DNA from 3 places in the Variovorax glucosi genome. Region 1 is predicted to be linked to each of the others. Evidence: predicted binding sites of a transcription regulator. Region 1 holds the regulator's gene; each other region holds the start of a gene.
What was found. The regulator sigma-54, encoded in region 1, starts transcription at its own class of promoters, with help from an activator protein. The targets are predictions, from matches to a motif close to TGGCANGNAANCTGCTTT.
Positions count from the first base shown of each region.

Region 2: the regulator sigma-54 is predicted to act here: its motif matches at 1,369-1,386, upstream of ACSFA3_RS04800 (CmpA/NrtA family ABC transporter substrate-binding protein).
Region 3: the regulator sigma-54 is predicted to act here: its motif matches at 2,241-2,258, upstream of ACSFA3_RS16170 (pilin).

Region 1 is NZ_JBPJZE010000003.1:43,714-53,384, forward strand. It holds gene ACSFA3_RS14965 (THUMP domain-containing class I SAM-dependent RNA methyltransferase) at 1-1,095, opposite strand, end outside; gene ACSFA3_RS14970 (RNA polymerase factor sigma-54) at 1,100-2,689, opposite strand; gene lptB (LPS export ABC transporter ATP-binding protein) at 2,709-3,518, opposite strand; gene lptA (lipopolysaccharide transport periplasmic protein LptA) at 3,521-4,141, opposite strand; gene ACSFA3_RS14985 (thiol:disulfide interchange protein DsbA/DsbL) at 4,338-5,003, opposite strand; gene ACSFA3_RS14990 (SPOR domain-containing protein) at 5,100-5,813, opposite strand; gene argS (arginine--tRNA ligase) at 5,831-7,528, opposite strand; gene ACSFA3_RS15000 (hypothetical protein) at 7,660-7,974, shown strand; gene ACSFA3_RS15005 (hypothetical protein) at 8,018-8,515, opposite strand; gene ACSFA3_RS15010 (LysR family transcriptional regulator) at 8,648-9,604, opposite strand.
Region 2 is NZ_JBPJZE010000001.1:1,001,426-1,011,096, forward strand. It holds gene ACSFA3_RS04795 (nitrate- and nitrite sensing domain-containing protein) at 2-1,297, shown strand; gene ACSFA3_RS04800 (CmpA/NrtA family ABC transporter substrate-binding protein) at 1,557-2,804, shown strand; gene ntrB (nitrate ABC transporter permease) at 2,815-3,726, shown strand; gene ACSFA3_RS04810 (ABC transporter ATP-binding protein) at 3,723-4,529, shown strand; gene ACSFA3_RS04815 (sugar porter family MFS transporter) at 4,548-5,987, opposite strand; partial or broken gene ACSFA3_RS04820 (NAD(P)/FAD-dependent oxidoreductase) at 6,250-7,491, shown strand; gene ACSFA3_RS04825 (nitrate reductase) at 7,530-9,671, shown strand, end outside.
Region 3 is NZ_JBPJZE010000003.1:305,368-315,038, reverse strand. It holds gene ACSFA3_RS16185 (Stp1/IreP family PP2C-type Ser/Thr phosphatase) at 1-484, shown strand, start outside; gene ACSFA3_RS16180 (FHA domain-containing protein) at 516-1,184, shown strand; gene ACSFA3_RS16175 (MBL fold metallo-hydrolase) at 1,271-2,080, shown strand; gene ACSFA3_RS16170 (pilin) at 2,312-2,827, shown strand; gene ACSFA3_RS16165 (glycosyltransferase) at 3,000-4,250, shown strand; gene ACSFA3_RS16160 (glycosyltransferase family 4 protein) at 4,247-5,443, shown strand; gene ACSFA3_RS16155 (pilus assembly protein) at 5,462-9,172, opposite strand; gene ACSFA3_RS16150 (hypothetical protein) at 9,191-9,671, opposite strand, start outside.

The sequences.
Region 1 (9,671 bases):
GCCGGCGTAGTTCTTCTTCCAGTGGCTGGCGAGCTGGCTGAAGAACTCGCCGCCGTCTTCCGTTTCAGCCTGTTCGCGAGCACCGGGCCGGGCTATGCCGCCGACCTCGATGCGCTCGCCGTATGGCGGATTGAGCATCATCGTGCCGCCGCCTTCGACGGGCGGCATGCGCTGAAGCGCGTCGCCGCCGCGGAATTCGATCGACGCGGCCACGCCCGCGCGCTCGGCGTTGCGCTCTGCGAAGTCGACCATCCGGAACGCAACGTCGCTGCCGAAGATGACCGGCGCGCCCACGGTGCGACTGGCTTCGGTTTCTCGCTGCTTCGTCTCCGACTCGTCCTGCAGCGCGTCCCAGACGTGCGGCTGGAACGGCAGCAGTTTCTCGAATCCGAAACGCCGCAGCGCGCCGGCCGGAATGCCGAGCGCGATCTGTGCCGCCTCGATGGCGATCGTGCCGCTGCCGCAGCACGGGTCGTACAACGGCGCGGTCGAAACTTCGCCGCTTTCCGGGTTCCACCAGCCGCTGGCAGCCAGCATGGCCGCAGCCAGCGTTTCCTTGAGCGGCGCGTCGCCCTTGTCCTGCCGCCAGCCGCGCTTGAAGAGCGGCTCGCCGGAGGTGTCGATGTAGAGGGTGCAGGTGTCTGTGGTCAGGTGCGCGAAGACGCGGCAGTCGGGCCACTGCGTCTCGATGCTCGGCCGCACGCCGCCGGCCTTGGCGCGGAAACGGTCGGCGATCGCGTCCTTGATGCGCAGCGTCGCGAAGTTCAGGCTCTGCAGCGGGCTGTGCTGGGCAGTGGTTTCGATCTTGAAGGTCTGCTTCGGCGTGAACCAGATTTCCCAGGCGACGCCGCCGGCGATGTCGTAGAGATCGGTCTCGCTGCGATACGGCGCATGGGCCAGCTCGACCAGCACGCGCTGCGCCAGGCGGCTGTGCAGGTTGAGCTTCATGGCGTCGCGCCATGAGCCGCGCACGAAGACTCCGCCGCGCGACGCCATCAGGTCGTCGCCGGCGAGGCCCGTGAGGCCATGCACTTCCTGGGCGAGAAAGTCTTCGACGCCGGCGGCGCAGGGAAGGAAAAGATTGAGCTGGTTCATGATTTCAAAGCGACTTGCGCAGATTGGCCGGCGCGATGCGCAGCGCCTCGCGGTATTTGGCGACGGTGCGGCGCGCGCATTCGATGCCCTGCTCTTTCAGCATCTCGGAGATCTGACTGTCGGACAGCGGTTTCTTGATGTTCTCGGAGGTCACGAACTGCTTGATGAGCGCGCGTACCGCGGTGCTGGATGCGTTGCCGCCGGTCTCTGTGCCGAGCGCCGATCCGAAAAAATACTTGAGTTCGACCGTGCCGTACGGCGTCGCCATGTATTTGGCGGTGGTCACGCGGCTGATGGTCGATTCGTGCAGCCCGAGTTCATCGGCGATCTCGCGCAGCACCAGCGGCCGCATCGCGAGTTCGCCGTGGATGAAGAAGCTCTTCTGCCGTTCGACGATGGCGTTCGACACGCGGAGGATGGTATCGAAACGCTGCTGGATGTTCTTGATGAACCAGCGCGCTTCCTGCAGCCGCTGCGACAGCGCCTGGCTGCCTTCGCCCTTGTGCTGCTTGAGCGCGCCGGCATAGATGTCGTGCACGCGCAGGCGCGGCATGACGTCGGGGTTGAGCATCACGCGGAACTTGATGTTGGTGCCGTTGCCGCTGCGCGTGACGATCACGTCCGGCACGATCACGTTGCGCTCGACGTCGACGAAGCGCCGGCCCGGTTTCGGCTCCAGCGTCGCGATCTGTTGCAGCGCCTTGCGCACTTCTTCCTCATTGCTGCGCGTGAGCGTGGCCAGGCGCTTGAAGTCGCGGCGCGCGAGCAATTCCATCGGATGCTTGCAGATGGCGATGGCGGTCTTGCGCACCTGCACCTGCTCGTCCGACTCCTGCGGATCGGCCAGCGCGCGCAGCTGGATCGCCAGGCATTCGCCGAGGTCGCGGGCGCCGACGCCGACCGGCTCCAGGCTCTGCAGCAGGCCGAGCGCGACCTGGAAGTGATGCACCAGATCGTCGAACTGGTCGTTGTCGTCGCCGGCCAGACCGGATGCCAGCGCCGGCAGCGAATCTTCGAGATAACCGTCGTCGTTGAGCGATTCGATCAGGAAGCGCAGCGCGGCGCGGTCGTTGTCGCCCAGCCGCAGGCTCAGCGCCTGCCGGTGCAGGAAGGACTGCAGCGATTCCTGGCTGCGCGCGAGCTCGGTCGCGTCGGCCCGGTCGCCGCCGTCGTTGGAGCTGATGTTGTTGGAGCTGGCCGGCGCATCGCCGCCCCATTCGCTATCGTCCGGCGCCATCTCGACGGTGCCGTCGCCCTCCCAGTCGGGCTGGGCGTCGGAGATTTCAGCGGTATCGGCGGCCGGCGCTTCGGATTCGGCGGTCGAGGTGCTGCTGCTGGCGCTGTCGCTCGACGATGCCGCCGCCGACGGAGCGAACTCCTCGTCGCGCGGTCCGGGCGCGTCGACCGAGTCGATGCCGAACTCTTCCCGCTGCGCTTCTTCGGCGGTGCGTTCGAGGAACGGGTTCTCGTCGAGCATCTGCTCGACTTCCTGGCTGAGTTCGAGCGTCGACAGCTGCAGCAGCCGGATCGACTGCTGCAGCTGGGGAGTAAGTGCGAGATGCTGCGATACCCGCAGCGACAGGCCTTGTTTCATGCCGTCCAATGCTTCAAGGTCACATCCGGAAGTGTTCGCCGAGATACACGCGGCGTACTTCGGCGTTGTCGACGATCTCCGCCGGTGTGCCTTCGGCGAGCACCTGCCCGTCGCTGATGATGAAGGCGTGATCGCAGATGCCGAGCGTTTCGCGCACGTTGTGGTCGGTGATGAGCACGCCGATGCCGCGGCTCTTCAGGAAACTGACGATGCGCTGGATTTCGATGACGGCGATCGGATCGATGCCGGCAAACGGCTCGTCCAGCAGGATGAAGCGCGGCTGCGTGGCCAGCGCGCGCGCGATTTCGACGCGTCGGCGTTCGCCGCCCGACAGCGCCAGCGCCGGCGAATCGCGCAGATGCTCGACGCGCAGATCGGCCAGCAGCTCTTCGAGTCGCTGGTCGATGCGCTGCTTGCTGAGCGCGGCCATGTTGCCCTTGGCATCGGGTTCCTGCTGCAATTCGAGCACGGCGCGCACGTTTTCGCGCACCGTGAGCTTGCGGAAGATCGACGCTTCCTGCGGCAGGTAGCTCAGACCCATGCGCGCGCGCTTGTGGATCGGCATGTGTGCGATCGGCTCGCCGTCGATGCTGATCTCGCCGGCATCGGCGCGCACCAGGCCGACGATCATGTAGAACGAAGTCGTCTTGCCGGCGCCGTTCGGGCCGAGCAAGCCGACGACTTCGCCCTTCTGCACCTGCAGCGACACGTTCTTCACGACCTGGCGGCTGCCGTAGCGCTTCTGCAGGCCGCGCACTTCGAGACGGCTGCCAGCGGATTCGGTCGACGAAACCGGCTTGGCCTCGTTCCTGACCAGATTGGTGTCGATGCTCACTTGGCCGCGTCTCCGCCGCCGAGCGTCGTGCTCGGACGCAAGCCGCGACCCGTCGGCGCGACCGGCGTCGCAGGAGCCGAGCTGCCCGCGGCTGGCTCGCCAGCCGCACGCGGCGTCAGGATCGCCCGAACGCGACCGCCCTGCGCACCGGCCGCCACGCTGGCGCCGGGCGGCAAGGCTGCGCCATTGACGGTGAAGGTGTCGTTGCCCTGGTCGTAGACGATCAGTTCGCCGGTGGTTTCGTCGTTCGGCTTCGCGCCGATCAGCCGGCGCATCACGGCGCGGCGGATGAACTTGACGTTGTCGGCGCGGCTGTCGTACTCGATGACTTCGGATTCGCCCTCGGTCCACTCGTCGATGCCGGCATCGCGCTTCTGCTTGTAATAGGCGAGCTTGCCCGGCGCCGCGGTGACGACGCCGTACTGATAGCCCTCGGGATCCTGACGCACGTCGATGCGCGCGCCCCGGATGATGATCGTGCCCTTGGTCACCACCACGCCGCCGGTGAACACGCTGGTCTGCTTGAGGTCGTCGTAGCGCATGGCATCGGCCTCGATGTTCATCGGCTTCGTCCGGTCGGCTTTTTCGGCCTGAGCGGGCATCACCAGCACCGCCATCAACGCGACAGCGGTCGTGGTGGCAACGACGATTCGGCGGGAGAGAGATCGGATGAGTGTGTATCGCTGGTTCATAAAGGCACGAAACTTGCTCGAAGATTGTAAGCGTCAGGTGCAATGGCTTGACGCGCAGACAAAAAAGCCCGCCGAAGCGGGCTGCCTCCCCGACGCCGGACGCTGCCCGGTGCGTGCGAAATCAACCCTTGCGGGCCTCGCCGATCAGGAATTCCGTGACCTGCAACGCGCGGCCCAACGAGCCGGCCGTGTCGCCGTCGATGTAGTACCGGCCGGCCACGCCGAGCGCCGGCACGCCTGCGACCTGGTAGTCGGTGGTCAGTTGCGTCGCGCGCTTTGCCTTGCCGACGACGGTGAACGACTTGAACAGTTCGCCGAACTTCTTCGCGTCGAGACTCGGCTGCTTCGCAACCCATGCCAGGATGCCGGCATCGCCGCTCAGCGGCTGGCGCTGTTGATGGATGGCCTGGAACAACGCCATCTGGAACTCGTCGACCTTGCCCATCGCTTCGAGCGTGTAGTAGAGGCGCTGCTTGGGTTCGGTGTCGTTGCCGACGAAAGGCACGGGAATGCGCTTGAACGCCACATCGGCCGGAAGCGTCTTCACCCAGGTCTCGAGCTGCGGCTCGAAGGCGGCGCAATGCGGGCAGTTGTACGAGAAGAACTCCACCACTTCGACCTTGCCGGCAGGCGTGTCGATCGGGGCGCGCTTGCCCAGGGCGATGAAGTCCTTGCCGGCCTTCGGCGCGACGGGGGACTGCGCATGCGCAGCAGTGCCGATGGTTACTGCGACGAGAGGAAGCAGGCCGAGCGACGCAGCGGTCAGCGAAAAGTCACGACGTTTCATTTGAAAAATTCTCCTGTGGGCTGAAAGAGCCTTGGGACGGCGCGGAGTTCCCGCGCCAGGGAGGCAGGCCGGTCGAGCTGCAGCGGCATCAACCGCTCAGCGCTGGACCCGGACCAGATTGGATTCGAGGCCGCCGCCGTCGAGCCGCTCCTTGAGGCGGTCGGCGTCGTCCTTCTTGTTGAACGGGCCGGCGCGCACGCGGTAGACGGTGCGTCCGGCCTGTTCGCGCTCGGTGATGCGGGCTTCGACGCCCATCAACGAGAGCTTCGCGCGCTGCGATTCGGCGTCGTCGGTGGTGCGGAAGGCACCGGCCTGGACGAAATACATGAACGGATCGGCGCCGGTGGAAGCGGCAGCCGCTGTGGTGCTACTGTCGCCCGAATTGCCAGACCGGGCACGCGCCAGATCGCCGAGAGGATCACTCGAAGCCGGCGGTGTGCGGGCAGCCTCGACCGGCACCGGCGCGCGAGTGGCGCGAGGCGGCACAGCCGCCGTTGCGCCTGGCGCGACGACAGCAGGACTCGAAGCCGACGCGTCCGAACTGGGCGGATTCAGCGGACCGACCGATGCAGGCTGCGTCGGCGCAGCCGGGCGAGCCCCGGCCTTGCCCGACAGAGGACCGTTCGGGTTCCAGTCGCGGTTCTTGCGCGCCTCGGCTTCGTCCTGTTCGGCGCCGCCGCGCTGCGTCTTGGTCATGAACGGGATCGGCACCTTGGTCACGTAGACCGCGATGCCTAGCGCCACGCCCAGGCCGAGCACGATGCCGACGATCAGCCCGATGACGGTGTTTCCGCGTTGTCTTGATTTCATGGTGGAGAAAAGGAGATTCACATCTTGCTCGGCGCACTCACGCCCAGCATCGCGAGGCCATTGTGCAGTACCTGCGCGGTGGCGGCGACCAGCGCCAGACGGGCTTTCTTGACCGCTTCGTCTTCGACCAGGATGCGTTCGGCGTCATAGTAGCTGTGGTAGCTGGCGGCGAGTTCGCGCAGATAGAAGGCGACGTCGTGCGGCGCGAAATCCTTTGCGGCGGCGGTCAGCATGTCCGGGTACTTGGCCAGCAGCAGCATCAGCGACTGCGCAGCGGGAGTCGACAGCGCGCCCAGATCGACGTCCTTGAGCGTGGCCGCATCGCCGCCGTCCTTCTCCTTCCAGGCCGCGAGCACCGAGCAGATGCGCGCGTGCGCGTACTGCACGTAGTAGACCGGGTTGTCGTTGTTCTTGGCGACGGCCAGGTCGATGTCGAAGGTGTATTCCGTATCGGGCTTGCGGCTGAGCAGGAAGAAGCGAACCGCGTCGGTGCTGGTCCATTCGATCAGGTCGCGCAATGTGACGTAGCTGCCGGCGCGCTTGCTGATCTTGACTTCTTCGCCGCCCTTGACCACGCGCACCATCGTGTGGAGCACGTAATCGGGGTAGCTCTTCGGAATGCCGGCATCGACCGCCTGCAGTCCGGCGCGCACGCGGGCGATGGTGCCGTGGTGGTCGGTGCCCTGGATATTGACGACGCGATGAAAACCGCGCTCCCACTTCGCGATGTGATACGCCACATCGGGCACGAAATAGGTGAACGTGCCGTCCTGCTTGCGCATCACGCGGTCCTTGTCGTCGCCATAGTCGGTCGACTTCAGCCACAACGCGCCGTCCTGCTCGTAGGTCTTGCCGGCGTCGATCAGTTTCTGCACCGTCGCAGCGACGCGGCCGCTGGTGTAGAGGCTGGATTCGAGGTAGTAATTGTCGAACTTCACCTGGAACGCCTTCAGGTCCAGATCCTGCTCGTGGCGCAGGTAGGCGACGGCGAACTGGCGGATGGCGTCCATATCGGTGATGTCGCCGGTGGCGGTGACTTCGCGGTCGTCGGCCTTGACGGTCTTCCGTGCCTGGAAGTCGGCGGCGATCTCGGCGATGTATTCGCCGTTGTAGGCCGGTGCTTTTTCGCCGCTCGGCCATTCGGCGTCGCCGGGCTTGAAGCCGAGGGCGCGCAAATGCGTGCTGTTGGCCAGCGTCTGGATCTGCACGCCGGCGTCGTTGTAATAGAACTCGCGCCAGACATCGGCACCTTGCGACGCCAGCAGATTGCAGATCGCGTCGCCCAACGCAGCCTGCCGGCCGTGGCCGACATGCAGCGGGCCGGTCGGGTTTGCCGAGACGAACTCGACCAGCACGCGCTCTCCGGTCGTCGGCTGCCTGCCGAAATCGGAGCCCGCAGCCAGCACTTCTCGCACCACCTGCTGCTTGGCGACGGTCTTCAGGCGGATATTGAGGAAGCCGGGGCCGGCGATCTCGATCGCGTCGACCCAACGTGCAAAAGCGGGCGTGGCGCCCAGCGCGGCGCTGAGTTCCTCGGCCAGTTCGCGAGGTTTGCGACCAAGGGGCTTGGCCAGCTGCATCGCGGCGGTGCTGGCGAAATCGCCGTGAGCAGGAACCTTGGGAGATTCGAACGCCGCCTTGGAGGCGGCGCCGGGAGAAAGGGATTCGAGCATGCTCGCGAGTGCCGCGAGGAGCTCCTGTTTGACCAATTGCATAGGAAGATTTTACCGGGGCTAACCCTAAAAGTTTTGTTCACAGTCATCGGCTGCCACGGCTGGCCCGTTAGCAGGAGCGGCACAACTCAAAGCCGCAGCAGTCTTCTTTCAACCCTCAAGGACACACCAACATGAACAAGCTCCTGACTCTTCTCGCCCTGGGCGCATGCCTCTCCTTCGGTGCCGCGCAGGCGCAGGACAAGGCTGCTGCGCCGATGGCGGCGCCGGTCGCCGGCACCAGCTGCGCCACCCAGGCGATCGACAAGAACGGCAAGGCGCTGGCCGGTGCCGCCAAGAGCAGCTTCATGAAGAAGTGCGAAAAAGACACCAAGGCAGCCGCGACGCCGGCCTGCGCCACCAAGGCGATCGACAAGAACGGCAAGGCACTGGCAGGCGCTGCAAAGAACAGCTTCATGAAGAAGTGCGAAGCGGGCGCCAAGGCCTGACGCGAGACTTCCGCCGGTCACTCGGCTGCCGGCGGCTGACTGCCTACATGCTCCGTTGCAGTTCTTCGAGTGCAACGGCCATCTGCGTCGGAGTCAGCCTCGGTCCGCGCAACTGTTCGATTCCGTTGGTTTCCCGTTCGACACTGAACTGATACTGGCCCGCTCCGCCGGCAAACATCCGGCTGAGTCGCGACTGGCCTTCACCCGAGAAGCCCACGAGATGATGCACCGCCCCACCCTGCTGCTGAATATAAGCAGGCTGGCCGTTGTGCTGAAATTCTTGGGTGTGGTTGACGCGGTAGCGGAAATAGTTCTCAGGACGGTCAGGCTGCAGGTTCATCTTCTGCATCACACCGAACACGGCGGCATTCAGGCGCTGGCGCTCCATGGCGTATGTCTGCGGGACCTGGATCGCGGCGGTCTGGCGGCGAAAGATCCCATCGATTTTGGAATTGGCGGACCCGTGCGGTTTTTCATGCGGATAGGCCGGAACGGTCGAATGCCGCACCCGCGGACTTTGAAGCGAGAGAGGTTGGGTCATGTGATTCCGATGAGTGGACATGTGGTGGAAGGCAGCATCTTTTGCGTCCAATGACCACCGAAACCCTCAGACTCGTCCTAAAGCGTCACCTGCCTCTCGAGCAGCTGCAAGTACGCCGGATGGCTTCGAAGGTCATCGCTTTCTTTCAGTGGGTTTGCTCGGCGGCATCGTGCCGGCCCAGAACGTCGGTTGCCCGTAGGCCGCCTTGAGGAAATCGAGCCACAACCGCACCCGCAGCGGCAGGTGCTTGCGCTGCGGAAACACCGCATGGATGCCGTTCGGCTGTGCTGCAAAGTCGTCGAGCAGCGGCACCAGCCGGCCGGCTTCGATCTCGGCATCGATCTCCCAGCTGCTGCGCCAGGCGATGCCGTGGCCGGCCAGGCACCAGTCGTGCAGCACCTGACCGTCCGAGCAGTCGAGCGGACCCTGCGGCTTTAAGTGCAACGTCTCGGGCTCGCCGCCTTCCGTCGGCAGCCTGAAAGCCCAGCCGCGCGTCTGCGAAGCGTCGCTCGACAGGGTCAGACAGGCGAAGCGCGCCAGATCGCTCGGATGCTGTGGCGTGCCGTGGCGGCGCAGGAAATCGGGCGTGGCAACGCAGCGGCGCCGGTTGTCGGCCAGGCGCAGGCTGACCAGCGACGAATCGGGCAGATCGCCGACCCGCACCGCGCAGTCGAATCCCTCGCCGGTCATGTCGATCACGCGGTCGCTCAGGTTCAGCGAGATCGTCACGTCGGGATGCAGGGCGTGGAATTTCGGCACCAGCGGCGCGACATGACGGCGCCCGAAGCCGGCCGGCGCCGTCACGCGCAGATGGCCGGCGGCCTTCACGCCGCCCGCGCTCACGCTGGCTTCGGCATTGGCGAACTCGACCAGCAGACGCTGGCAATCCTCCAGAAAAGCGCTGCCTTCGTGCGTCAGCGTGATCTTCCGGGTGGTGCGGACCAGCAGCTTGACGCCGAGTCGCTCCTCCAGCGCGTCGATGCGGCGCCCCATGATGGCCGGCGCCACGCCTTCCGCACGCGCGGCCGCCGTGAGGCTGCCGCGGGCGGCGACCGCGACGAAGGATTCGAGTTGGGTGAGACGGTCCATCGCGGGATTATCGAGAGCGATCTTCCGGTTGCGCCCATGCCGGCGACAGGGACTCGCCAGTTTCGAT
Region 2 (9,671 bases), on a different contig from region 1:
GATGAAATCCGGACTGAGCTTTCTTGTCGCCGCACTGCGAAGCGAAATAGACGAACTCGATCAACTCGGGCGCACCAGCGAACTCGTGGGTGCGATCGGCCGTCTGGTGCACGGTCTCCAGCGGGAACGCGGGATCTCCAACGTGGTCCTGGCATCAGGCGGAAAGCGCTTCGTCGCCGAACTGGGAGCGCAGATCGCCGAGTCGCTCCAGCTCGAGGAGCGGGTACGCGAATGCTTCGACCGGCTGGAGACCGATCCCGGTCGCCTGGGCAACGGAACGCGCCTGTTCAGCCGCATCGCCTGGGTCATTCCGGGACTGGACGCCCTGCCCGATCTTCGACGACGCATCGGTACGCTGAATGTCACGGTCGCCGATTCCACCACGGCCTTCGTGAAGCTGATTGCCGGGTTGCTCGCGGTGGTGTTCGAAGCCGCCGATGGTGCCACCGACCCCGAGATTTCGCGCTTGCTGGTGGCGATGTTCAATTTCATGCAGGGCAAGGAATTCGCCGGCCAGGAGCGGGCTTGCGGTGCAGCCGCCTTCACTTCGGGGCGCAACGACAGCGCGCGTCAGGAGCAGTGGCTGCACCTGATCGAATCGCAGGAGCGTTGTTTCCAGGTGTTCTCCGAATTCTCCGGCCCGGCACTCGAGGCGCAATGGCTGGCCAACCTGCCGCCCGCCCACACGGCGGAGCTGGAGCGGATGCGCCGCATCGCCTGCGCCGCGCCGGCCGGCGTGGCGCTCGACCCCGAACTCAGCGCGCTCTGGTTCGACTGCTGCACGCGCCGGATCGATGCCATGCAGACGGTCGAAACGCGCCTCGCAGCCGATTTGCGCCAGCTGTGCAGTGAAAAGACGGCAAGCGTGCGCGTCGAGATGGCGGCGCACACCGAATTGCTGACCCAGATCGCGACCCGATCACCCTCCTCGCCTTCGGCCGCCGCCTTCTTCGACTCCGCGCCTTCCGTATCGTCCGAAGCGGCGCCGACCCGGCCGGCGTCCAACACCGCGCTGTACGGCCGTCAGCTTGAGCGGGCCATCCTCGAGCTGGTGCAGGACCAATCGCGCCGCCTCCAGGCGATGAGCGACGAGCTCGACACCGTCCGCGGCGCGCTCAACGAACGAAAGCTAGTCGAGCGCGCCAAGGGTCTGCTGATGGCGCACCGGAAGCTGAGCGAAGAAGATGCACACAAGATGCTGCGCCAGACCGCGATGAACCAGAACCGGCGCCTGGTCGACGTGGCCGAATCGGTGCTGGCGATGGCGGACTACCTTCCCATTCACGAGCGCAGCTGATCGCGGCGAACCGCTTTGGTGCGGCGCACAACGAACGTGCGGAAAGGGGCGACAAAAGCAGGACGAAAAGCTGGCACGCCGTTTGCATCGTTCAGCGCATGGACCGACGAAGGTCATCAGGCAGGCAGCATCCAAAGGCGGGTGGCGCCAGCCGCAACGGACAAAGGCGTCCGCATCCGCAAGGGCTCGTTTTCGAACAGCCCGGCGCGATGCGGACGCCTTTTTTGTTTTTCACGTTTCTTCTTCCGGAGTCCGCCTCATGTCCGATTTGCTACCGAAACCCAATCTCAGCCGCCGAACGGTGCTGCAAGCCGCAGCCATCGGCGCCCTCGCCATCGACCCGGCGCTGCGCGCCGCGGTCTATGCCCAAGGCTCCGACAAGCCTGAAAAGGAAGAGGTCAAGATCGGCTTCATTCCGCTGACCGACTGCGCCAGCATCGTGATGGCTTCGGTGCTGGGCATCGACAAGAAGTACGGCGTGAAGTTCGCGCTGAGCAAGGAGTCGAGCTGGGCCGGCGTGCGCGACAAGCTGGTAAACGGCGACCTCGACATGGCGCATGTGCTGTACGGCCTGATCTACGGCGTGCATCTGGGCGTCGGCAGCACCAAGAAGGACATGGCGGTGCTCATGACGCTGAACAACAACGGCCAGGCGATCACGCTGTCGAAGAAGCTGGCGGAAAAGGGCGTGGTCGACGCACCCTCGCTGGCCAAGTACATAGCCAAGGAAAAGGGCGAATACACCTTCGCCCAGACGTTTCCGACCGGCACCCACGCGATGTGGCTCTATTACTGGCTCGCTTCGGCCGGCATCGACCCGTTCAAGGACGTGAAGAACATCGTCGTTCCGCCGCCGCAGATGGTCGCCAACATGCGCATCGGCAACATGGACGGCTTCTGCGTCGGCGAGCCGTGGAACCAGCGCGCGATCATGGACAACATCGGCGTGACCGCGATCACCACCCAGGACATCTGGAAAGACCATCCCGAAAAGGTGCTGGGCACGACCGCCGACTTCGCCAAGAAGTACCCGAACACGGCCCGCGCAGTGACCGCCGCCATCCTTGAAGCCGGCAAGTGGATCGACACCGGCCTGCAGAACAAGAACAAGATGGCCGAAACCATCGCCGACAAGAGCTACGTCAACACCAGCGTCGACGCCATCAACCAGCGCATCCTGGGCCGCTACACCAACGGCATGGGCAAGAACTGGGACGACCCGAACTACATGAAGTTCTACAACGACGGCGCGGTGAACTTCCCGTACCTGTCGGACGGCATGTGGTTCCTGACGCAGCACAAGCGCTGGGGCTTGCTGAAGGCGCATCCCGACTACCTCAAGGTCGCCACCGACATCAACCGCATCGATATCTACAAGCAGGCCGCCACGGCCAGCAAGACGCCGGTGCCGGCATCGCCGATGCGCACCAGCAAGCTGATGGACGGCGTGGTCTGGGATGGCAAGGAGCCTGCGAAGTACGCGGATTCCTTCAAGGTCAAGGTTTAAGGAGAACACCATGGTCAGCGCTGTTTTTCACTCCCCGCTGGAGGCCTCCGCGCCTCTGTCCACCACGGCCGGCGTCGCTGCCAGCACCGTGACCCTGCCGCCCAAGGTGACGGTCGCCGCCACGCCACGCAAGGCATTCGACATCCGCGCCTTCTGGATGCGCGTCCTGCCGCCGCTGGTCGGCTTCGGCGTGCTGCTCGTGATCTGGGAACTGATCGCGGTGAGCAGCACCAACGGGTTTCCGACGCCGATGACCACCTTCAAGCAGGCAATGGTCGTCTTCAGCGATCCGTTCTACAGCAAGGGACCGAACGACCAGGGCGTGGGCTGGAACATCCTGTCGTCGCTCCAGCGCGTGGCTTTCGGCTTCGGACTGGCCGCGATCGTCGGCATTCCGGCCGGCTTCGCCATCGGGCGCTTCGAATTCCTGGCGCGCATGTTCAATCCGCTGATCAGCCTGCTGCGCCCGGTTTCGCCGCTGGCCTGGCTGCCGATCGGGCTGCTGGTGTTCAAGGGCGCCAACCCGGCAGCCATCTGGACCATCTTCATCTGCTCGATCTGGCCGATGGTGATCAACACGGCCGTCGGCGTGCAGCGCGTACCGAGCGACTACATGAACGTAGCCAAGGTGCTGAACCTGAGCGAGTGGAAGATCATCACGAAGATCCTGTTCCCGGCCGTGCTGCCGTACATGCTGACCGGCGTGCGCCTGGCCGTCGGCACAGCCTGGCTGGTGATCGTCGCGGCCGAAATGCTGACCGGCGGCGTCGGCATCGGCTTCTGGGTGTGGGACGAATGGAACAACCTGAACGTCGCCAACATCATCATCGCGATCTTCGTCATCGGCGTGGTGGGCCTGATCCTCGAATTCGCACTCATCAAGATCGCAACCGCATTCACGTTCGAAGAGGTGAAATCATGAACGACGACAAGAAATTCATCGACATCCAGGACGTCGAGCAGACCTTCAAGACGGCCAAGGGCAGCTTCCAGGCGTTGCGCGACATCAATCTGACGGTAGCCAAGGGCGAGTTCGTGGCGCTGATCGGCCATTCCGGCTGCGGCAAGTCGACGCTGCTCAATCTGATCGCCGGCCTGACGATGCCGACGCACGGCACGCTGCTCTGCGGCAACCGCGAAATCGGCGGCCCGGGACCGGAGCGCGCGGTCGTGTTCCAGAACCATTCGCTGCTGCCCTGGCTGACCTGCTTCGAGAACATCTACCTCGGCGTCGAACGCGTGTTTGGCCCGAGCGAGTCGAAGGCGCAATTGCGCGCACGCACCGACGCGGCGCTGGCGCTGGTCGGCCTGACGCCTGCCACGCAGAAGCGGCCCGGCGAGATTTCCGGCGGAATGAAGCAGCGCGTGGGCATCGCCCGGGCGCTGGCGATGGAGCCGAAGGTCCTGCTGATGGACGAGCCCTTCGGCGCACTCGACGCGCTGACCCGCGCACGGCTGCAGGACGAACTGCTCGCCATCGTGCAGAAGACGCAGAGCACCGTCGTGATGGTGACGCACGATGTCGACGAGGCAGTGCTGCTCTCGGACAAGATCGTGATGATGACCAATGGGCCATCGGCGACCATCGGCGAAGTGCTGAGCGTCGAGCTGAAGCGGCCGCGCAACCGGGTCGAGCTGGCCGAAGACCGCGACTACGTTCACTACCGCAAGGCGGTGATCGACTTCCTGTACACGCGTCAGGGGCACGTCGAGAAGGCTGCCTGAGAGCTCATCGGTTCAGCATCAGTCCTTCATGTCTTCCAGCTCCACGCCCTTCGTCTCGCGCACCGCCGCGAGCACGAAGACCAGCGACAGCACCGCGAAGAACGCATAGAGCCCGTAAGCGAAGGTCAGGCCGAGCTCGGCCAGCTTCGGGAAGCTGCTGGTGATCGCGAAGTTCGCCAGCCACTGCGCCGCTGCGGCGACGGCGAGCGCGATGGCACGGATGCGGTTCGGGAACATCTCGCCGAGCAGCACCCAGACCACCGGTCCCCAGCTGACGCCGAAGAAAACGACATAAAGGTTGGCGGCGACCAGCGCCACGGGTCCCCAGGGCGCTGGCAGGCTGATTTCCGCGCCGCTGCCCGTTGCCTGCGCGAAACACCAGGCCATCACACCCAGCGTCAGCGCCATGCCGGCCGAACCGACCACCAGCAGCGGCTTCCGGCCGATGCGGTCGACGAGCGCCATCGCCACCAGCGTGATGACGACGTTAACCACCGACGTCGCGACGGTGATCCTGAAGGCATCGGCCTCGCTGAAGCCGACCGAATGCCAGAGCGTCGACGAGTAATAGAAGATCACGTTGATGCCGACGAACTGCTGGAACACCGACAGCAGGATGCCGATCCACACCACCGGCAGCAGCCCCATCGCCGGGCCGCGCAGATCGGCCAGGCGCGGACGGTATTCGGCCTGCAGGCTCTGCTGGATGTTGCGCACCTTGCGCATTGCGGTGCGGCCGTCGATGCCGAGCAGCTGCGACAGCACGCCGGCCGCCATCGCCTTGTCGCCCTTGGCCACCAGATAACGCGGCGATTCGGGCACCCTCGTGACGAGCACGCACCAGATCACCGCCGGCAGCACCATCACGATGAACATCCAGCGCCATGCCGCGAGGCCTAGCCAAAGCTCGGCCGATGCACTGCCGGCGAGATGGGCGAGCAAGGCATCGGTCGCCAGCGCGCAGAAGATGCCGAGCACGATCGCCAGTTGCTGCAGCGAACCCAGCCGGCCGCGAACATGCGCCGGAGACACTTCCGCGATGTAGGCCGGCGCGATCACCGAAGCCATCCCGACGCCGATGCCGCCGACCAGCCTCCACAGGATCAGGTCCCAGACGCCGAACACCATCCCCGAACCGAGTGCGCTCAATGCCAGCAGCACCGCAGCCACCTGCATGGTGCGCACGCGGCCCCAGCGGTCGGCGATACGGCCGGCATACCAGGCGCCGACGGCGGAGCCGAGCAAGGCGCAAGAGACGGCGAAGCCGGTGAAGGCGGCGTTCAGGCCGAAGCTCAGTCGGATCGCGTTCACCGCGCCGTTGATCACCGCCGTGTCGGCCCCGAAGAGAAACCCGCCGAGCGCGGCGACGGCGGCGATCAGGATCACGCGCGCGTTCGCATGCGGCGCAGGCGTTGGCGACGGATCGGTCGCACCCGGCGCCTGTGTGGAAATACTCAAGATGCGCTCCTCGCTGCGGCCAAAGGGCGCGATTGTGCCCGCAGGACACGATTGAACGCGCACCAATGCAAAGCGTCCCTGCTGGCATGGCGCTTGCATGCCAACCTCGCAAGATTCCCGGCGGTAAGGATGTCGCAGGGAATTCTCAGGACAAAGGCGTCCGCATGACAGCCCGGCTCACGCCGGGCCCCACCATGCGGACGCCTTTTTGTTTTTCCAGGGCACCACTCAAAGCGATGGATAGCGGAGAACGGCGATGGACATGCGTGCGAAGAAGCTGAAACTGGTGCTGGTCGGCAACGGCATGGCCGGCGTGCGCACGCTCGAGGAGCTGATCAAGATCGACCCCGATCTCTACGAGATCACCGTATTCGGCGCCGAGCCGCATCCCAACTACAACCGGATCATGCTGTCGCCGGTGCTGGCCGGCGAGCAGACGATCGACGAAATCGTGCTGAACCCGTGGTCCTGGTACGAAGAGAACGGGATCACCGTGCACGCGGGATGCAAGGTGTTCGAGGTCGACCGCGTCAGGCGGCTCGTGCGCGCCGAGGATGGCAACGGCAAAGGCGGCGTCATCGAGACGCCCTACGACCGCCTGCTGTTGTGCACCGGCTCCGATCCTTTCATGATTCCCGTTCCGGGCAAGAATCTCGAAGGCGTGATCGCCTACCGGGACATCGCCGACACGCAGAACATGATCGACACCGCCAGGACGCACAGGCATGCAGTCGTGATCGGCGGCGGCCTGCTCGGCCTGGAAGCAGCGAACGGTCTGATGCTGCGCGGCATGACAGTGACCGTCGTGCACGTCAATGCCTGGCTGATGGACCGCCAGCTCGACGAAACGGCCGGCGGCCTGCTGCGCCGATCACTCGAAGCGCGCGGCCTCAACTTCCGGCTGGGCGCCCACACGCAGGAACTCGTCGGCGACGCGGACGACGGCAAGGCCGGCCGCGTGAAGGCGATCCGCTTCAAGGATGGCTCCGAGGAAGCGGCCGACCTGGTCGTGATGGCGGTCGGCATCCGCCCGAACGTGAAGCTGGCCGAATCGATGCGCCTGCACTGCAACCGGGGCATCGTCGTCAACGACACGCTTCAGACCGTGACCGACGCCCGCATCTACGCGGTCGGCGAATGCGCGGCGCACCGCGGCATCGCCTACGGCCTGGTGGCGCCGCTGTTCGAGCAGGCGAAGGTCGCCGCCAACCACCTGGCGGAGATGGGCTACGGCCGCTACCTCGGCTCGCTGACGTCGACAAAGCTCAAGGTGACCGGCATCGACCTCTTCAGCGCAGGAAATTTCACAGGCGGCGAAGGCACGGAAGAAATCGTGCTCAACGACCCTTTCGGCGGCGTCTACAAGAAACTGGTGATCAAGGACGACAAGCTGATCGGTGCCTGCCTTTTCGGCGACACCGTCGACGGCAGCTGGTATTACCAGTTGCTGCGCGAAGGCCGCAGCGTGAGAGACATCCGCGAGACGCTGATGTTCGGCGACGCCACCGCATGCTGAAGAACAAGAAGAAGAAAAAGATGCACATGCTGGAAACCAGATCAACCTGCCCCTACTGCGGCGTCGGCTGCGGCGTCGTCATCGAATCCGACGGCGCGCAGATCACCGGCGTGCGGGGCGATCCGGACCATCCGGCGAACTTCGGACGCCTCTGCACCAAGGGCTCGACGCTGCATCTCACCGCGACGGCCGAAGTCACGCTGCAGACACGCCTGCTGCAACCGATGCAGCGACTGCAACGCGATACCGCACCGCAGCCTGTCGGCTGGAGCCACGCACTCGACACCGCCGCCGACAAGTTCGCGCAGGTCATCGCCGACCACGGCCCGGACGCCGTCGGCTTCTACATCTCCGGCCAGCTGCTGACGGAGGACTACTACGTCTTCAACAAGCTGGCCAAGGGCCTGATCGGCACCAACAACGTCGACACCAATTCGCGCCTGTGCATGAGCAGCGCGGTCGCCGGCTACAAGAAGACGCTGGGCGCCGATGCGCCGCCGGCCTGCTACGACGACTTCAACGATGCCGACTGCCTGTTCATCGTCGGCAGCAACACCGCCTGGGCGCATCCGATCCTGTTCCGGCGCATCGAGGACGCGAAGCGCGCGAATCCGTCGATGAAGACCGTCGTCGTCGACCCGCGCCGCACCGACACCTGCGAGATCGCCGACCTGCACCTGCCGATCCAGCCGGGCACCGACGTGATGCTGTTCCACGGCCTGCTGCACCTGATGCTGCGGGAAGGATGGACCAGGCCCGACTACATCGCCGCCCACACCAGCGGCTTCGACGCGCTCGAGGCGACCGTGCGCGACTGCACGCCCGACCGTGTCGCGCAGATCTGCGGCATCGACGAGGCCGCGCTGATCGAAGCCGCGCGGCTCTTCGCGACCTCACCCGCGACGCTGAGCCTGTATTGCCAGGGCCTGAACCAGTCGAGCTCGGGCACCGCCAAGAACGCGACACTCATCAACCTGCATCTGGCGACGGCGCAGATCGGTCGTCCCGGCGCCGGGCCGTTCTCGCTGACCGGCCAGCCGAATGCGATGGGCGGGCGCGAAGTCGGCGGCATGGCGAACCTGCTGAGCGCGCATCGCGATCTGGCGAATCCGGTGCACCGCGCCGAAGTGGCGGCGCTCTGGGGTGTCGACAGCGTGCCGTCGCAACCGGGCAAGACGGCGGTCGACATGTTCCAGGCAGCGGCCGACGGCGAAATCAAGGCGCTGTGGATTTCGTGCACCAATCCGGCCCAGTCGATGCCCGATCAGGCAACCGTGCGGCGCGCCCTGGAACGCTGCGAATTCGTCGTCGTGCAGGAAGCCTTCGCGACGACCGCGACCTGCAACTACGCCGACCTGTTGCTGCCGGCGACGACGTGGGGCGAGAAGGTCGGCACGGTGACCAACAGCGAACGCCGGATCTCGCGCGTCCGGCCGGCTGTCGCGGCGCCCGGCGAAACGCGTCACGACTGGTCGGCCGTGACCGATTTCGCGCAGCGCCTCGAAGCGCGGATGGCCGCGCGCGAGGCCACCTCGCTTTTTCCCTATGCGCTCGACAGCGAAGCCGGCGCCGAAGCCATCTGGAAAGAGCATCGGGAGACCACGCGCGGTCGCGACCTGGACATCACCGGGCTGAGCTGGTCGATGCTCGACGCGCAAGGTCCGCAGCAATGGCCTCTGCCCGAAGGCGCGACGACCGGCCGCGTGCGGCTCTACGAAGACGGCATCTTCCCGACAGCCGATGGCCGTGCCCGTTTCTTCGACGCGCCGTTCAAGCCGGTGGCCGAAGCGCGGGACGCACGCTTTCCGTTCTCCCTCAACAGCGGGCGGCTGCGCGACCAGTGGCACGGCATGAGCCGCACCGGCACGCTGGGCCGGCTGTTCGGCCACGCGCCTGAACCAGTGGTGCAGATGAATCCGCAGGACATGGCACGCTGCCAGATCGGCGAAGGCGAACTGGTCGAGGTGGCGTCGCGGCGCGGCGCGGTGGTTCTGCCCGCACAGGGCAGCACGGACATCGGCATGCGCCAGAGCTACATCGCGATGCACTGGGGCGAGGAAGCGTTGAGCGGCCGCTCCGCCGACGGCAGTCGCATCGCCGGCATCAACGCGGTCACGACGTCCGCCTACTGCCCCGATTCGAAACAGCCCGAACTCAAGCACGCGGCC
Region 3 (9,671 bases), 260 kb from region 1:
CAATCCGCATCTTCACGGGATGGGCACGACGCTGGTGCTGGCCGTGCTGGGCCCCGACCGTGCCGTGGTCGGTCATATCGGCGATTCGCGCTGTTACCGACTCCGGAACGGCCAGTTCGACCAGCTCACGCGCGACCATTCGCTGATGCAGGACCAGCTCGACGCAGGGCTCATCACGCCCGAGCAGGCCGCCCAGTCGCCCCACCGGAACCTGGTGACGCGCGCACTCGGCATCGAGCGTGCGGTCGAACTCGAAGTCAACGAATATCCGGTGCTGCCCGGCGATCTGTATCTGCTTTGCTCCGACGGTCTGAGCGAAATGGTGCAGGATGCCGTAATGCAGAGAATTCTGTTACAAAACGATACGTTGTCGGACAAGGCGGCGCTTCTGGTCGCTGCTGCCAACGACAATGGCGGTCGTGACAACATTTCCGTTGTCCTCGCGCGAGCCCTCGGTGACGAGACGGAACGCGGAGCCTGCTGACCGATCAACTTTGTAGATTCAGGAGCCGGCAATGCCGAAAATGATCGTCTCGATCGATGGTGTCGTAATCAAGGAGGTGACGCTTGCGAAGGACCGCACCACGCTCGGACGGCGGCCCTACAACGACATCGTCATCGACAACCTCGCGATCAGCGGCGAGCACGCTGTGCTGCACATGGCAGGCAGCGATGTCCAGATCGAGGACCTTAACAGCACCAACGGCACCTACGTCAACGCGCGCGCAGTGAAGAAGCAGGCGCTCGAGCACAACGACATCATCGAGGTGGGCAAGTACAAGATTCGCTTCCTCGCGGGAATCGAATCGCCCGAGCCGGTTTCGGATACGCAGATGCCCGGTGCCCAGCGCCCAGGTTCGCCGGTCATCTCTGCGCCGATACCGCTTTCGACCGCGCCTACCGTCGTCGGCACGCTCAACGGCGGCGTGCTGCCGGCGGCGATCCGGGTGCTCTCCGGCGTCGGCGCCGGTCGCGAGCTGTCGCTCGAGAAGGTCGTCACCACGATCGGCAAGCCCGGCATCGCCGTCGCCGCAGTGACCCGACGCCTGCACGGCTACGTGATCGCGCCGATCGACGGTGGCACTACGCTGAACGGCGAAAAGCTGGGCAGCGAAGCTGTGACCCTGCAGGACGGGGACGTCCTGGAACTCGGTGGAACCAAGATGCAGTTCATCCACGCCTGAAACGACGTATGCCAAAAAAGTCCTTTACCGGCAGCGACTGAAGCGTTTAGCCTCCCCGAAGTAAAACAGCGAAGGGGGTGGCAACGATGCAGGTGCGTGTGCTGGGCTGCTCGGGTGCCATCGCGAAGGACTGCAGGACGACTTCGTTCCTCGTGGACGACGATCTGCTGATCGACGCCGGAACCGGCGTCGGCGATCTCACACTCGTCGAAATGGCGCGCGTCGACGACGTGGTGCTCACGCACTCTCATCTCGACCATGTCGCCGCGCTGCCCCTGATGATCGACGCCGTCGCCAGTCGCCGAGATCGCCCATTGCGCGTCCATGCGCTGAGCGCCACCATTGATGCGCTTCGTGCCCACGTCTTCAACAACGTCATCTGGCCAGATTTCGCGAGTATTCCCAGCCGCGAGAAGCCGTTCGTCAGCTTCCATTGCTTTGCGATCGGCGAGACGCTGAAATTGGGAACGATGCAACCAAAGCATGTCGAGGTGTTGCCGGCGATCCACACCGTGCCGGCCTGCGGCTTTGCCGTGCGGAGCGCAACGGGCGGTCCTTATTGGGCTTTCAGCGGCGATACGGACCGGAATCCTGCATTCTGGGCGCGCATCAACAAACTGGATATCGGCATGCTGGTGATGGAAACCGCCTTCAGCGACCGCGAACAGGCACTGGCCGAGCGCAGCAGGCATCTGTCTCCGGCGACGTTGGCCGACGAGTTGGGAAACATCGTCGACGGACGGCAATATCCCATCTACATCACCCATACCAAACCAGCAGAAACAGCGGAGATCATGAGCCAGATCGACGCGCTGGTGTCGGACTGGCGCGTGCACGGCGTGATGGGACGGGACATTCGGTGGCTGGAGACGGGGAGTGTGCTTGTCATTGATTGAGGTCGACAACATCAGGCATCGACACAAAATGACACATTCTTCGTCAGGTGACAAAAATGTCATGACAGAAAAAGTAACAAAGAGCAGGCTTTGTCATTTTTCTTAACCTGAACGTTCTCATTTTTAACGCATATCGAACGTTTTAGGCCGATTCCGAGGTTGGCACGCATGCTGCAAATACTCTGGCGCACCGGGCAGACCGGGCTGAACAACCAACCTGGAGTAAATGAAATGAACCGTCGTTCCATCGCACGCAATGTGCAAAAGGGCTTCACCCTTATCGAATTGATGATCGTCGTGGCGATCATTGGTATTTTGGCTGCTGTGGCGTTGCCGGCTTATCAGGATTACACGGTGCGGGCGCGTGTTACTGAAGGTTTGTCTTTGGCGAGCGGTCTTAAGACCTCAATTTCTGAGGCATTTAATACGCAAGGTCCGCGCTCAATGATTTGTGGAACTACCACAACGACTAACTGCGATGCTATCAATTCGACTCCCCCAGGCGCTACAAAGAACGTTGCTTCTGTTCAATCAACTGCAGCTGGAGTGATCACAATCACGTATGCAACAACGGTAGATAATGGCGGAACAATAATTTTTACGCCTGCAACGCAAGCCTCAGCGGCCTTGGCAACACCAGTCGCCCTTGACTTGAGTGCGCCAGCGAGTGGTGGTACAGCCTTTACCTATGTATGCAGAGCGGGATCTTTGAAGGCAAAGTACACTCCGGCCGCGTGCAAAGCATAACCGCTGCTCTTTCAGGTAGATTTGAGGTCCTTCGGGACCTTTTTCTTTTGGCGTGTCAAGGAAGTTTATAAGTTGATGCAACAGTCGTTAGAAATCAGATGGATTTGACGCCTTTTAACTCTTTCTGCTGCGCAAGATTTAATACGAACTTGTGTAAGGTTTCTCTGTCCGCATGAAAATCCTCCACGTCATCACCAGCATGGACCCCGCCCAAGGCGGTCTCTGCCAAGCTGTCCGCAACATGGTTCCCGCATTGGCGGCACAAGGCTCCGACAGCGAAATCCTCTGCCTAGATGCGCCAAACTCCGACTTCCTCGGGCGCGACACTTTCCCCGTTCACGCCATCGGCCCGGCCAAAGGCCCCTACGCTTACGGTGCCGCACTCAAGCCTTGGTTGATCAACAATTTTCACCGCTTCGACGCCGTCATCACCCACGGACTTTGGCAACACAACAGCGCCGGCACTTCGCGCGCACTGGCGCAATACCGGAAAACAAACCCCCGCAAGCCCGCGCCACGGCATTACGTCATGCCGCACGGAATGCTCGATCCGTATTTCCAGAAAGCACCTGGCCGCCGTTTGAAAGCGATCCGCAACACCGTGTTCTGGAAGCTTTTCGAAGGTCCGGTCGTGAACAGCGCTGACGGCGTTCTGTTCACCTGCGCGCAGGAGCTCTCGCTGGCCCGCGAACCGTTTCATCCTTACCAGCCCAAGCAGGAACTCGATGTCGGCATGGGCGTTGAAGCGCCGCCGATTCGGCAAGCGGGAATGGCACCTGCCTTTCTTGAGCGGTGCCCGCAAGTCGCGGGTCGGCCCTATCTGTTGTTCATGAGCCGTCTGCACGAGAAAAAGGGCGTCGATCTGCTGATCCGCGCCTATGTGCAATTGCGCACCGAACAACGGCAACGCGCTTCCGACGATGCCATGCCGGCCTTGGTCGTCGCCGGACCTGGACTCGATACGGCTTATGGCGCGGAACTCCAGGCTTTGGCTGCCGCTTGCCCAGCCGACATCCACTTCCCGGGCATGCTCAGCGGCGACGCCAAATGGGGAGCGCTTTACGGTTGCGATGCCTTCGTTTTGCCGAGTCACCAGGAGAACTTCGGCATCGCCGTGGTGGAAGCCATGGCTTGCGGGCGGCCGGTGCTGATCAGCAACCAGGTCAATATCTGGCGTGAGTGCCAGCCCGGCGGTGTGATTGCCGACGACACACTGGCCGGAACGCTGAATCTGCTGACAGAATGGCGGTCGTTGTCACCGGAGCAGCGCGCTGCACTCGGTATCGAGGCGCTCGCCGCCTACCAACGCAATTTTGCCGTCGACGAAGCGGCCCGACGCCTCAACGCGGCAATCGGGCTTCAGCGTTCCGTGCCAACCAACCGCAATCCACCGCAGGAAAAGCAGCAATCCGCTACGGCATGAAACTCGTTTTTCTTACGCATCCGCCCTTCCTGAAAATAGCCAGCATGATGCGGTACGCCGCCTGGCTCGCCGACGGCATGCGACAACGCGGCCACGAAGTGCATACCTGGGCGCCGGAGCCGTATTTCTACAAACTGCCGGTACCCGCACGGTTCCGGAAATGGATGGGCTACATCGACCAGTATCTGGTCTTTCCCGGGCAATTGCGCAAGCGGATGGCGCGACAGCCGAACGACACGCTGTACGTGTTCGCCGATCACGCACTCGGCCCCTGGGTGCCGTCGTTCGTGTCCAAACCCAACGTCGTGCATTGCCACGACTTTCTCGCACAGGATTCGGCGTTGGGCCTGATTCCGCAAAATCCGGTCAGTGCCACCGGGCGCATCTACCAGCGCTACATCCGACAGGGTTTTCGTCAGGCCGACGCCTTCATCGCAATCTCGCAAAAGACGCGCGACGATCTGCTGGTCGTTATCGGTTCGAACGGCAATTGCGAGGTGGTCTACAACGGCGTGAATCCACGCTTCCGTCAGTCGACCGATGTCGCCGCAGACCGCGCGACGCTCGGCAAGACGCTGGGCATCGATCTGTCGCGCGGCTACGTTCTGCACGTCGGCGTCAACACCTGGTACAAGAATCGGCGTGGCGTGCTGGTGGCATATGACGCATGGCGCCGAAGCATCGGGGCGAACGCTGCCGCGTTGCCTCTTCTGATGGTCGGCCCGCAGCCGCCTGAAGCGCTTGCCGAGTTGTGCAAGTCGCTGTCTTCGGCAGGCGACATCCACTTTTTGACGTCTGTGTCCGATGAGGTGCTGGTGTCGCTCTACGGCGCCGCTACGGTCTTCCTGTTTCCATCGATCGCCGAGGGTTTCGGCTGGCCGATTGCAGAAGCGATGGCATCGGGTTGTCCGGTCATCACGACCGGCATTCCGCCCATGACCGAGGTCGCCGGAGATGCGGGGTTCTTCATTCCTCCGGATGCCGACGCGCAAGCGACGGTCGGTTCGGCATGGGCCGCGCAGGCAGCGACAAAGCTGGCGGAAGTAGTCGGGCTTTCAGATGACGAGCGCCGAGCCGTAGCCGCTCGGGGCCTGGCGCAGGTAAGGCATTTCGACTCGACGCATGCGCTTGATCGGATCGAGAAGATTTACGAGCGGCTGCTGGCAAAAGACAGGACGCCTGAGGCATCCTGAATTTCCGAGAGCGGACGATCAATACGCGGTCGGTATCTCTCGCCAGTTCAAAAGCCTCAACGTGGTACCGCTGTTCAAATCGGCGTCGACTTTTGTGATGACACCTGTCGTGTCGCCGACAACCAATTGCGGCTTGCCGTCTGCCGTGATGAACTTCAGGTCGGTGACGGCATTTGTAAATGGCACGTAGGCCAGTCGCGAAACCAAAACAGTTTTTCCGGTTGCGAAATTCAGCACGTATACGCGGCTTGTTCCTGCTGGGCTGCAGGCATCGCCAGTAGTCAATAAAGAACTGAAAGCGACGATGCCATTGAAAGCATCGATCTCTGAAGAAATTCGGAGTGCGACGCCACCGCTTGAACCAAGTTCCGTGTACCAGCCGCGCGACGATGTATTCAAGGCGACGCCCGCCGCAGGATCGGCGACCTGCATCAGATCGCTACGTGTCGCAGCCGTCGTGATGGTCGAGAAAGTGGAGGCGGTGCCGTCGATGAGTGCATAAAAACTCTGCCCAGCCGTAGAGACAACGTCGGTGCTGTCCAGCAGAACACCGGTACCGACCAGAACGTAGCGTAGGCGAGTCACTGGATGAACTTCGACAAGAGGTCTTGTCGTTACCGGTTGAGCTACGCCTGCTGCACTCGTCAGCTTTGCGAGCTTTTTGGGTGCAGGGTAGAAGCCCGAGCTTTTTGCGCCGGTCAGGTCGAAACGCCAGACATTGCCGTCGAGATCGCCAGCATAGATTGCATCTGATGTGTAATCCGCAAAATCCTGGACATACGGGGTTGCGTGAGTCAATCCCGCAGCGGCTACGCCGGTACTGACTTTTTCAAGCAATGCGCCGGTATTCGGATTAACAAAATAAAGGTACCCATATCCATCGCTGTTGTTGTAGCCCGAGGTCAAGACAACGACCCAGCCGTACTTCGCGGTTTTGACAACCATTGGCGAACCGTAGCTGTACCCCATGGTCGGATCCGAGAACTCCCACTTCACTTTGCTTGCGACCGTCGCTTCGCTGGTCATGCTTGCAGGGTCGGTTACATCGATTGCGTAATAGCTTTTGCCACCTTTGCCAAGGCCACCGATCAGTAGACTGTGCCAATCGGAGGTTCCTGCGCTTGTAGTGACGAACTTTCCTCCAGCCAAATTGAAATCGATATCGAAGACCAACGGTGTTGCATCAACGGAATAGCGATGCGCGTAATTGGGGTTGCCTAGATGAGCCAGGATGCTGTCGCTGTCCGAGGCGAGTGTTTTGCCAAAGACGGCAGACGGCACGTAAGCAAACCTTTCGGTGCCTGCCGTCGACCCGGTCAGCGCACCGTTAAACGCATGTAGCATGCCGTCGTTTGCGCCAACGTAGACCATCGTAGGCCGAGTTGCCTTTGCTGTCTTGAATGCCCCGTAGCCAGGATTAGCTGTATCACCGTAACTTGCACCAGGGGCCGCAACCGGCGTGACTTTGGCATTGACGATGTCGCCGAGGAGAAGTTGTCGCGTTCTGTAGCTTCGAATGCTGCCCGCAACGGCAGAATTGCTTTCCTGCGATCGATCGCCGCGAAGGAAGTTGAGGTATTGAGTCGGCGTATCGGTTGAGCTGTAGCTTGTAGTAAGCGCTGCCTGCTGACTCGATGTCAGGTTCGCCATGCGAAACGGAGTGCCGGTTAGACCGTTCCAAGTAACGACGTTCCGGGATAGATCCCACCCACTGTTCGAAAGCTGGTTTTCGAGGGTCGTCGTTGTGGACCAGACATCGGTCGGCGAGGGAGATCCATCAGCAGCATAGGTCACAGTGCGCGCAGTGACCACGCCAGTCCAGCCTTTCGAATCGTATTGAGATGCATAAGCCGCATCACCCGAGCTGACATCCGTTGCGGTGAACGAGAAAGCCGTAGTGAACGCCTTGATTGCATTCGCAATACTTGTGAAAGCGGATTGAAGGCCGCTTACCATTTGCGCTGCATCGCTCGCCATAAAATAGTTATCGGGAAGCTGGCGGGTAGCACCATTCATATTGATGGTTTCCCCGCTCTGATTCCACGCGCTTTGCGTCAGCGGAGTACCAATTGCGTAACCTGCAGGAACAGTAAATCCGCCGTACTTCGTTGCAAGCCAATAGGGATTTCGATCCAGTGCTACCTGGTTCTCCATGACATCCATCCAGTAGGTGGAAACGGTTTGCATGCCCGGCAGGTCGGCTCGCATGTCTGTCACATGCGCGCCGTAGGCCAAACCGGCAATGTATTCCGAACCCTGATTTCCCCAAGCCGAATTGCGACCAGTGAGACTTTCAAGTGTCTCGACTGCGCGCGTCCAGGTCTGCGCCTCGTTAAGTGTGTCGCTGCTGACCGCGGGCGGCTTTGGACGATAGTTGGTCAGCGTCCCTCCGCCGACATTGACATCGAAATGGGTATTGTTGTCGCCGATGCCAAGAATGAAATTTTTCTGGCAAGAATAGGAAATAGGGTCATATCCTTTCCAACTCGCCGGCGCGGGAAAGCCATCTAGCCTAGTGGCATTCAGGTCGGCCGTCCACTCAGGAACATTCTCAAGATTCTGGAAATAGCGGAGTACCGAATAATACAATTCGCTGACCGTGTCATACGTCATGTAAGCCTGCGAATTCTGGCCGAATTTATTCAAGTAGTTCATGGCGCCGCTGCCCGGGACGCCGCTGTTGCTTGCCAGAGTGGAATCCGGATTGGTCACCATGATGCCGGTGGCCGAATTCCACTCGGCTTTGGGGTTGGTCGTGATGGCTGTCGACAAAGGTTGCGGAAAAGTGGGGCCGATGAAACTCATTGGCGCGCGCATGACGCCACCCTGCCGGGTGTCGCCGTTGGCATACAGGTATGAAAAAGCGCTATACCGAATCTTGTTGGCATACTGCTGCATCAAACCCTCGGGCTTGTAGTCATTTCCATACTTAACGCAATTCGCCTCGACCCCGCCGGCAGCGTTGGACGGATCGCAGACTTTGACGCGCACATACAGTTCATAGGTCTCGGTGCTGTCGTCCTGTGCGTCCGAAATCCAATTCGCACCTCGTTTGCCGGTATTCTTGTAATCCGAATCGGTTCCGGTGAACATCATCCGATTTCCGCGCGTCCAGATACTGATGTTCAAATCGGACCATTTGAAAGGCGTCAATGAGCGGATCAGAGCGGGGGCCAGATTGTGACCGCCGCCAGCGTTGGTTCCGCGCAGCGGGAAGTTGTTCTGACCGCCCTGGCTCGATCCCCAGGCCTTTTCAAGAATGGTGTTCCCGACGACGTCAACCGACCGGTAGCCGCCCGTGAGTGCCCAGCGAAAAGGATCGATGGTCTGCATCGTCGCCCAGTTCAGGAAATTGCCGCTCCATTTGCCGTTGCTGCCTCCACAGCTGTGCGAGTTCACTCCGTTGGAAGCACCGGCAGGCTGGAAATAGCTTTGCGCTGGTACGGCGGTATTTGCCTGGTACGTGTAGCACTTTCGCGGGTCGAAATAGCCCAGGTAATCTCTGGTGTCCGCATAATTGCCGAGATTCGCAACGCTGATCGCGGTAGGAAATTCGACGGACAGTGCCAGTGCCAGATTGCCCGGAACATCCGAAGAAGCGAATACCGGCTGATCGGACAGTGTCACGGCGGATGCGCCAGAAGCCGATACGACGAACACAAATGCAGCAAGCGTATTCGACAGGTATTTCTGCATCTGCGACGCTCCGAATTTAGTGGTGCGGATCATGGATATGCAGGCCTTTTATCAATCGGGTTTGGTAATCGACGATTGCAGGAAAACCTGCGTCGAACGCGCACCCGTCACGCGAATGCTGACTCGGTATACCGTTGCGGTTTTTGGCTTGGGCCGACGTCCGTTGTCAAAGGCCGATCCTCCGGTAGGCGCCGCTGCGGATTGAACGCAGGTGTTGCTTGCAGGAATGCCGCTGCTGTTGCATAGGCGATCCACTACATAGCGGATCTTTACGTCCGCAGTTGCGCCGGCCAGATCGGCTGCCGTACCGACGCTGGAGAACGTCGCGTCATTGACAAGAACCGTGGGGATGCCTTGCGGATTGCTGGCCAGCATGCTTGCCTTGTAATTCGCTCCGGGAAGATCTGCCGTCGTGACTGCAAGCACACCGCCAGCCTTGAATTGCACCAACACCTGGGAGAGCGCCTGCTCTCCCTGATTTACCAGATCGCGCCGAAAGGCGAGGTTCCCAGCGCTTTGTAGCGACGTATTC